DNA from 2 places in the Achromobacter aegrifaciens genome. Region 1 is predicted to be linked to the other one. Evidence: riboswitches for the same ligand, from Rfam matches in the RefSeq annotation. Region 1 holds a riboswitch; the other holds the start of a gene.
The links. Region 1 has a riboswitch for glycine ahead of HV793_RS24885 (D-amino acid dehydrogenase). Riboswitches for the same ligand answer to the same signal wherever they lie in the genome.
Positions count from the first base shown of each region.

Region 2: linked by a shared signal. The riboswitch ahead of gcvT (glycine cleavage system aminomethyltransferase GcvT) and the one ahead of HV793_RS24885 (D-amino acid dehydrogenase) in region 1 are both predicted to bind glycine.

Region 1 covers NZ_CADIKO010000004.1:68,456-72,677, forward strand. Annotated here, with positions in the region: gene HV793_RS24870 (NAD/NADP-dependent octopine/nopaline dehydrogenase family protein) at 1-881, shown strand, start outside; gene HV793_RS24875 (3-hydroxybutyryl-CoA dehydrogenase) at 898-1,893, shown strand; gene ampC (class C beta-lactamase) at 1,899-3,059, opposite strand; glycine riboswitch at 3,188-3,279, shown strand; glycine riboswitch at 3,281-3,372, shown strand; gene HV793_RS24885 (D-amino acid dehydrogenase) at 3,417-4,222, shown strand, end outside.
Region 2 covers NZ_CADIKO010000001.1:564,326-568,547, forward strand. Annotated here, with positions in the region: gene gcvP (aminomethyl-transferring glycine dehydrogenase) at 1-1,317, opposite strand, end outside; gene gcvH (glycine cleavage system protein GcvH) at 1,421-1,798, opposite strand; gene gcvT (glycine cleavage system aminomethyltransferase GcvT) at 1,897-2,997, opposite strand; glycine riboswitch at 3,084-3,206, opposite strand; glycine riboswitch at 3,242-3,337, opposite strand; gene HV793_RS02710 (ZIP family metal transporter) at 3,392-4,222, opposite strand, start outside.

The sequences.
Region 1 (4,222 bases):
CAGCCGTGGAGCATGCGGAGCTGCTGGTCATTCCCCTGCCTTCCACCACCCACGAAGCGCTGGCGCGGGAATTGGCGCCGCTGCTGCGCGACGGCCAGGTCGTGTTCCTGCCGCCTGGCACCTTCGGCTGCTACGTCTTCGCCCGCGCCATGAAAGACGCGGGAAACGTCGCGGATACGGCCTTCGCCGAAACCGGCACCCTGCCCTATCTGGCCCGCAAGCATGGCGAAAAGGTCGTGATCAGCGGCTACGCCACCCGTCTGCCCACCGGCGTCTTTCCGCGGCGGCTGTCGAAGCAGGCGCTGGCCGTGGTCCAGCGCGCCTACCCCAGCATCGAACCGATAGAGGACGGACTTTCGGGCGCACTGATGAACGCCGGCCCCATCATCCATCCGCCGCTCATCATGATGAATGCAGGGCCGCTGGAACACTTCGACAAATGGGACATCCACAACGAAGGCACCCAGGCCTCCATACGGCGCGTGACCGACGCGCTGGACGCGGAGCGCATCGCCATCCGTGTGGCCCTGGGCTATGCCGCGCCCCACTTCCCGTTGGCCGACCACTATGCCGCCGAAGGCGATGAATGGATGTACGGCCGCGGCGCCCATGGCAAGCTCACCGACAGCGGCGACTGGCGCGAGGACATAGACCTGCACACGCACCGCTACATGCTCGAAGACACGCGGCTCGGCCTGTCATTCCTGGTGTCCGCCGGCCGCTGGGCGGGCGTGCCGACGCCGGTCGCGCAAGGCCTGCTGAGCCTGGCCAGCGCGGTCACCGGCCGCGACCTCTACGCGGAAGGACGCACATTCGAACGCCTGGGCCTGGACCGCCTGTCGCACGCGGACATGCGCCAGCTTCTGGCCGAAGGCTGCTGACACGGAGATGCAAGCCATGAATGAAAAAATGTGCGTAGTCGGCGCCGGCCGCATGGGCGTGGGCATCACGCTGTCATACATCCATGCGGGACTGGACGTCACGCTGATAGACATCAAATCGCGCACGTCCGCCGAGCAGGCCGGGTACTTCGCCCGTGTGCGGGACGACCTGCGCCGCGAGCTCGGCATCCTGTGCAGCCTGGGCTTGCTCGACGCCGCGCAGGCGGAGGTTGCGCTGGCGCGCGTGCGCCTATGCACGCGCGAGGATGCGGAGGCAGACCTGCGGCAGGCGCGCGTGGTGTTCGAAGCCGTGCCTGAACGCCTGGACGCCAAGCGCGATGCCTTTGTATGGCTGGGAGCGGCCTGCGCGCCGGACAGCATCATCGCGTCCACCACGTCCACCTTTCTGATCACCGAGCTGGCGGAACTGGTGCAAAACCCGCAGCGCTTCCTGAACGCGCACTGGCTCAACCCCGCCTACCTGATACCGCTGGTGGAAGTGAGCCGCGGCCCGCAGACCAGCGAGGCCGCGACGCAAGGGCTGCTGGCAGCGCTGCGCCTGGCGGGCAAGAAGCCCGTGCAGTGCGCCCCCGCCGCGGGCTACATCGTGCCCCGCATCCAGGCCCTGGCCATGAACGAAGCGGCCCGCATGGTGGAGGAAGGCGTGGCCAGCGCCGAAGACATCGACACGGCCGTGCGCCTGGGCTTCGGCCTGCGTTTTTCGGTTCTGGGGCTGCTGGAGTTCATCGACTGGGGCGGCGGCGACATTCTCTACTACGCCTCGCGCTACCTCGCCGGTGCCATCGATCCGCGCTTCTCCTCGCCTGCGGTCATCGCCCGCAATATGGAACAAGGGCGCAACGGGCTGCGCGACGGCCAGGGCTTCTATGACTACGCCGGCATGGACGTGAATGCCTACAAGATGGAGCGGCTGGCGCAATTGTGCAAGCGCCTGGAAGTGATGGACCTGCTGCCCCGCTACGACGCGGCGAGGCAGCCGCCCGCGCGATAGCGGGCCTATTGCTCCAGCTCGCCCAGGATCCGGTACGCCAGCCGGACCCTGGCCTCGTTGGGATAATTCCGGTTGGCCAGTATCACGATGCCCAGCTTCTTCGACGGCACGAACGCCACATAACCGCCGAAGCCATTGGTCGAACCCGTCTTGTTGATCCACACGGTCTCCTGCGGCGGCAGCGGCGGGTTCAACGCCGCCACGGGCTGGCTCTGGCTGTTGTAGTTGCCGGCATTGGCCGTCAACAGCGCGTCCAGCGTTGCCGGATAGCGCAATTGCTCCCAGACCAGATCCTGGGTCATGTCGCCCAGCTGGAAATAGCCGACGTGCGTCTGCGCGATTGCGCCGCGCAGCTCGGCATCGGCGAGGTTCAAACCCATGTTCGCGTCGACGAAGCGGATCAGGTCGCGTGCGCTGGTCTTCACGCCGTAGGCCTCGTCGGCCAGCACGCCCGGATTCACGCGCACGGGGGCATCCTGCTTGTTGTAGCCCTGCGCGTAGTCCGCCATCCTGGCGGCGGGCACGTCGATGTAGGTGCTGGTCAGGCCCAGCTTCGGAAACAGGTCCCGCTCCATGGCCGCCTTGAACGGCCGGTTCAGGCTCTTGGCCGCCACCATGCCCAGCATGCCGATACTGGGGTTGGCGTAGGTGCGATACGTGCCAGCGGCATGCTCGGGCTTCCAGGCCTTGAGATAGGCCATCAGCTGCGCCTGGTTCTTGATCGCGTCGGGCACCTGCAAGGGGAAGCCGCCGGTCGTGTGCGTCCCCAGGTTGATCAGGCTCAGCTTGGCGAAGTCGCTGCCGGCGAGCTCCGGCAGGTACTTGGCCGGACTGTCGCTCAAGGCCAGGCGGCCGCGCACCTGTGCATAGGCTGCCAGGGTTGCCGTGTAGGTCTTGCTGATGGAGCCGATCTCGTACAGCGTATCGCTGCCGGCAGGCCTGCCGGTCTGCCTGGACGCCACGCCATAGTTGTAGAAATGCTGTGTCCCGTTGCGGGTCACGGCGATCGACATGCCCGCAATGCCGTGTTCGCGCATGACGGCCTGGACCGCCTCGTCGACCTTGCGGTCCGTCTCTGCCTGGCCGGCCTGCGCCAGCGCGCAGCCTGCGGCCATCAGCGCAAACAATCCCGTGCGCAGCATGCTGTTCAAGCGCATTCTCGTCATTCCCTGTCGTGTCGGATCCGTGGCGCCGCGACGGCGGCGCGCATGCATCGTAGCGCGATGCGACGCCTTATTGGTACTAACCCTTGGTCTCATCCCAGGGGAATTTGGCTATTCTCGCCTCGTCGATCCAAAACCCCGCAGAAGAGACCTGCCCCCGCGGCAGGCGCCGACGGAGCAACCGCCCCGGAAACTCTCAGGCAAACAGGACTGCGCGGTCTAGACAATCTGGAGAGAGGCGCCAAGCGCGCCCACCGAAGGGGAACCCGCCGCCGTCTGCGCCGCGGGTGAAGCTCTCAGGTACAGAGACAGATGGGGTGCTGCGGCCGGGTGGCCGCGGCCACTCAATCTGGAGCCATCATGCCCCGCATCGCCATCATTGGCGCCGGTATCACCGGCGTCACGTCCGCCTATGCCTTGAGCAAACTGGGATATCACGTCACTGTCTATGACCGCCAGCGCTATCCGGCCATGGAGACCTCCTACGCCAACGGCGGCCAGTTGTCGGCCAGCAACGCCGAGGTCTGGAACAGCACCGCCACCATCATGAAAGGCCTGCGCTGGCTCGGCCGCCACAACGCGCCGCTGCTACTCAATCCCCGCTTCAGCTGGCACAAGTACTCCTGGCTGGCGCAGTTCATCGGACAGATCCGCAACTACCGCCGCAACACGATCGAGACCACCCGGCTGGCCATCGCCGCGCGCCAGCATCTGTACGCCATGGCGGAAGAAGAAGGCATAGATTTCGACCTGGAGCGCCGCGGCATCCTGCACATCTACCACGACGCCGCCAGCTTCGAGACCGCGCGCCGCGCCAATGCCCTGCTGCAGGAAGGCGGGCTGGAGCGCTACGCGGTGTCGCCCGAGGAAGCGCGCAGCATCGAGCCCACGCTGCAAACCGCCTGCCATGGCGGCTTCTACACGCCTTCGGACGCCACCGGCGACATCCACAAGTTCACCAGCGGCCTGGCTCGCGCCTGCGAACGCCGCGGCGTGCGCTTCGCGCAGGACGCGGACATCCGCAACATCAGCCTGGACGGCGCGCCCTACGTGCTCGACGTCGTACGCGAAGGCGGCACGCGCCGCGAACAGCACGAGGCCGACGCCATCGTCGTCTGCGCCGGCGCCGTCAGCCGGCAGTTCGCCAGGCAGCTGGGCGACACGCT
Region 2 (4,222 bases), on a different contig from region 1:
CAGGCCGGCGGCGAAGACGTTGACCAGCGCCTGCAGGTCAGCCGCGGTCACGGTCTCGTCCAGCGACACCGCCAGGCGGGCGCCATCGACGCGGCGCAGGTTGATGTGCGCGCAATCGGCGGCGGTCAGGATGGCGGGCGTGGCCGCCCCGGTTTCCAGCAGCAGCGTGTCGAAGAAGGTGTCGTTGACGACCTTCACGCCCAATTTGACAAGTTCGGCGCGCAGGATGGCGGTGCTGCGCTGCACGCGCTCGGCGATGCGGCGGATGCCGGCCGGACCGTGCCACACGGCATACATGCCAGCCATCACGGCCAGCAGCACTTGCGCGGTGCAGATGTTGGAAGTGGCCTTTTCGCGGCGGATGTGCTGTTCGCGCGTCTGCAGCGCCAGGCGCATGGCCGGGTTGCCCTGCGCGTCCTTGGACACACCGACCAGGCGGCCAGCCATGTTGCGCTTGAAGGCGTCCTTGCAGGCCATGAAGCCGGCATGCGGGCCGCCGAAACCGAACGGCACGCCAAAGCGCTGGGCCGAACCGATGGCGATATCCGCGCCCCATTCTCCGGGCGCGGCCAGCAGGGCCAGCGCCAGCAGGTCAGTCGCGACGGCCACGATGGCGCCTTGCGCATGCGCGGCTTCGGCCAGCTTGCGGTAGTCGGCGACGGAGCCGGTGCTGTGCGGGTACTGCAGCAGCACGCCGAAGCACTCGGGCAGGCCTTCGGCCTCGTCGCCGATGGTGATTTCGATGTCCAGGCCTTCGGCGCGCGTGCGCACGACTTCGATGGTCTGGGGATGCACGTGGCGCGAAATGAAGAACACCGGGCTCTTCGACTTGGCGCTGCGGCGCGCCAGCGTCATGGCTTCGGCGGCGGCGGTGCTTTCGTCCAGCAGCGAGGCGTTGGAGATGTCCAGCCCGGTCAGGTCCGCGACCATGGTCTGGTAGTTCAGCAGGGCTTCGAGGCGGCCCTGCGAGATCTCGGGCTGGTAAGGCGTGTAGGCCGTGTACCAGGCGGGATTCTCAAGAATGTTGCGCAACACCACGTTGGGCGTCTGCGTGCCGTAGTACCCCTGGCCGATGTAGCTGCGGTAGACCTTGTTGCGGCCGGCGATCTGCTTCAGTTCGGCCAGCACGTCGGTTTCGCTGCGCGAGGCGGGCAGCGCGAGCGGGGCCTGGCTGCGGATCTTGGGCGGCACGACTTCTTCGATCAGGGCGTCCAGGCTGGCGCTGCCGATGACGGCAAGCATGGCGGCCTGGTCGGCGTCGGAAGGGCCGATGTGGCGGGGAATGAAGTCGGTGTGGGTGTCTAGGGCGCGCGACATGGAGAGGTCTCGGGATAGCGGGTGTCGTCGGAGGACGGACGGTATTGCATCTTGCGGAACAGGCGCGTGGCGGGTGCCCTGCGCCCGTTCCAGCCAGGCTGGCTTAGCCGTTGGCGACGGCTTCGTAGCCGGCGGCGTCGAGCAGCTTGTCGGCGTCGGCGGCGTTGACCGGCTTGATCTTGAAGATCCAGGCGGTGAAGGCCGATTCGTTGATCAGGTTGGGATTGTTTTCCAGCTCTTCGTTGAACGCGACGATCTCGCCAGCCACGGGAGCGTAGATGTCCGAAGCGGCCTTGACCGATTCGACCACGCCAGCGGTTTCACCGGCGTTCAGCTTGGCGCCGACCTTCACGTCGCCAACGAAGACCAGGTCGCCCAATTGATCCTGGGCGGTATCGGTGATGCCGACGACGAACACATCGCCTTCGGCTTTGACCCATTCATGGGACTCGGTGTACTTGCGATCGGTGGGCAGACTCATGGGAACTCCTGAGGGAATGCGGGTAGATGAATGGTGTTGCGCGCCTCGCGCGGGCGGCCGTCGCCCCAGGGGCCGGCGGCTCGCGCGAAGCTTCGAGTTTACGAGTGTTCGACCGCTTTGCCGTTACGCACGAACGGCAATTTGCAGGCCAGGGCGGGCACCCACTTACCGCGGATGTCGACTTCGACCGTGTCGCCCGGCTTGACGCCTTGAGGCAGACGGGCAAAGCCGATCGATACGCCCAGCGTGGGCGACATGGTGCCGCTGGTGAGCTCGCCCGTGCCTTCCTTGGTGCGCACGGCCATGTGCGCGCGCATCACGCCGCGTTCTTGCAGCTTCAGGCCGATGAAGGTGGCGGGGGTAGCGAATTGTTCCAGCGCGTCGCGACCGATGAAGCGGCGCTCGGCGTTCTTCAGGGACACGGTCCAGGTCAGGCCGGCCTGGTCGGGCTGGGTCAGCTCGTCCATGTCCTGGCCGTACAGATTCATGCCGGCTTCCAGGCGCAGCGTGTCGCGCGCGCCCAGGCCGCAGGGCCGCACGCCCTGGGCGACCAGGTCGCGCCACAGCTGCACGACTTCGGCGGCCGGCAGCACGATTTCAAAGCCGTCCTCGCCGGTGTAGCCGGTACGGGCCACCAGGGTGTCGTCGCCCACGCGGGCGGCCACGAAGGGGGTAAGCGGCTCGCTGGCGGCCTGCCAGGCCGGGCGCGCGGCCCAGACCTTGGCGCGGGCGTTGGGGCCTTGCACGGCCACCATGGCCAGATCGCGGCGCGGCGTGATGGCAACGTCGAACTGGCCAGCCTGCTTGACGCGCTGCATCCAGGCGACGTCCTTGTCGGCCGTGCCTGCGTTGACCACGACGCGCCATTCGTCGGCGGCGAAGAAATAGATGATCAGGTCGTCGATCACGCCGCCTTGCGGGTTCAGCATGCAGCTGTACAACGCCTTGCCGGGCACGGTCAGCTTGGACACGTCGTTGGCGACCAGGCGCTGCAGGAAGGCGAACGCGTCGGGACCGGCCACGTCGACGTTCAGCATGTGCGACACATCGAACATGCCGGCGTCCTGGCGCACGGCGTGGTGCTCTTCCAGCTGCGAACCGTAGGCCAGCGGCATGTCCCAGCCGCCGAAGTCGACCATGCGGGCGCCAGAGGCGATATGTTCTTCGGCCAGCGGGGTGCGTTTGAGGGTTGCGGACATGCGCGGAAACTCCGGGGCGGCAGTGTTGCCAGGGTTACGGAATGCCAGTGGTGCCAAGCGGGGTGCGCTTGTACAACGGCTGAATCTTCCGCCCCTCTGTCCTTTTGCCTGAGAGTTGCCCCGCATGGCGGGTTTGCACCTTCGGCGCCTGGGCTGCTCGCTATGTCCCTAGTTCAGGGTCGGCGCCAGGTCTCTCCAGAGTACTGTTTTGCCGCGTCCGCACGGTGAGAAAACCGGGACAGGGCAAGCATGGGCGGTATGGGTTACCTGAGCGATTCCGGGCGAATTGCGCCTTCGGCGGCGGCCGGACGTACAGGCCGCTCTCTCCCGCAACATGCGTGACAGCGGCGCAAGCATACAACGAAAGCCGCGGCCAGGGAATGCCCGCGGCGGCTCAGCCCAGCGCCGTGTCCAGCAGCATCATCAGCACGAAACCCAGCATCAGGCCGCAGGTCGCGTAGACCTCATGCCCCTTGCGGTGCGATTCGGGGATGATCTCGTGGCTGATCACGAACAGCATGGCGCCTGCGGCAAAACCCAGGCCCCAGGGCAGAAGCGGCTCGGACCAGCCGACCACTGCGGCGCCGAGCACCGCGCCCAGCGGCTCGACCAGGCCGGACAGCATGCCCAGCGCCACCGCGAAGGCGCGCTGATAGCCCGCCGCCAGCAGCGCCACCGCCACCACCAGCCCTTCGGGAATGTCCTGGATCGCAATGCCGGTGGCCAGCGCGGTGCCGCGCATGGCGTCGTTGCCCGCGTAGCCCACGCCTATGGCCAGGCCTTCCGGCAGGTTATGCAGGGTGATGGCGAAGACGAACAGCCAAGTGCGGCGCAGGCGGTGCGCCTCGATGCCTTCCCGGCCCTTGATGAAATGTTCGTGCGGCAGGGTACGGTCCATGAGCAGCAGCACCGCCGCCCCCAGCAGTACGGCCGCGCCCACCGTCAAGCCGGCGCCCCAGGGGCCATAGCCCAGGTCGCGGCCCGCGGCGATGCCCGGCGCCACCAGCGAGAAGGCGCTGGCGGCCAGCATCACGCCGGCGCCGAAGCCGAACATGCTGTCCTGCATTTTCTGGGGGATGGTCCGAGCAAACAGGATGGGCAAAGTACCCAGGGCAGTAGCGCCCGCGGCCACCAGCCCGCCCAGGAGGGCATCGGCCACGTGCGGCGCGCGCACGTCCAGATAGGCCCACAACTGGTGCAGGCCCAGGCATGCCACCAATACGGC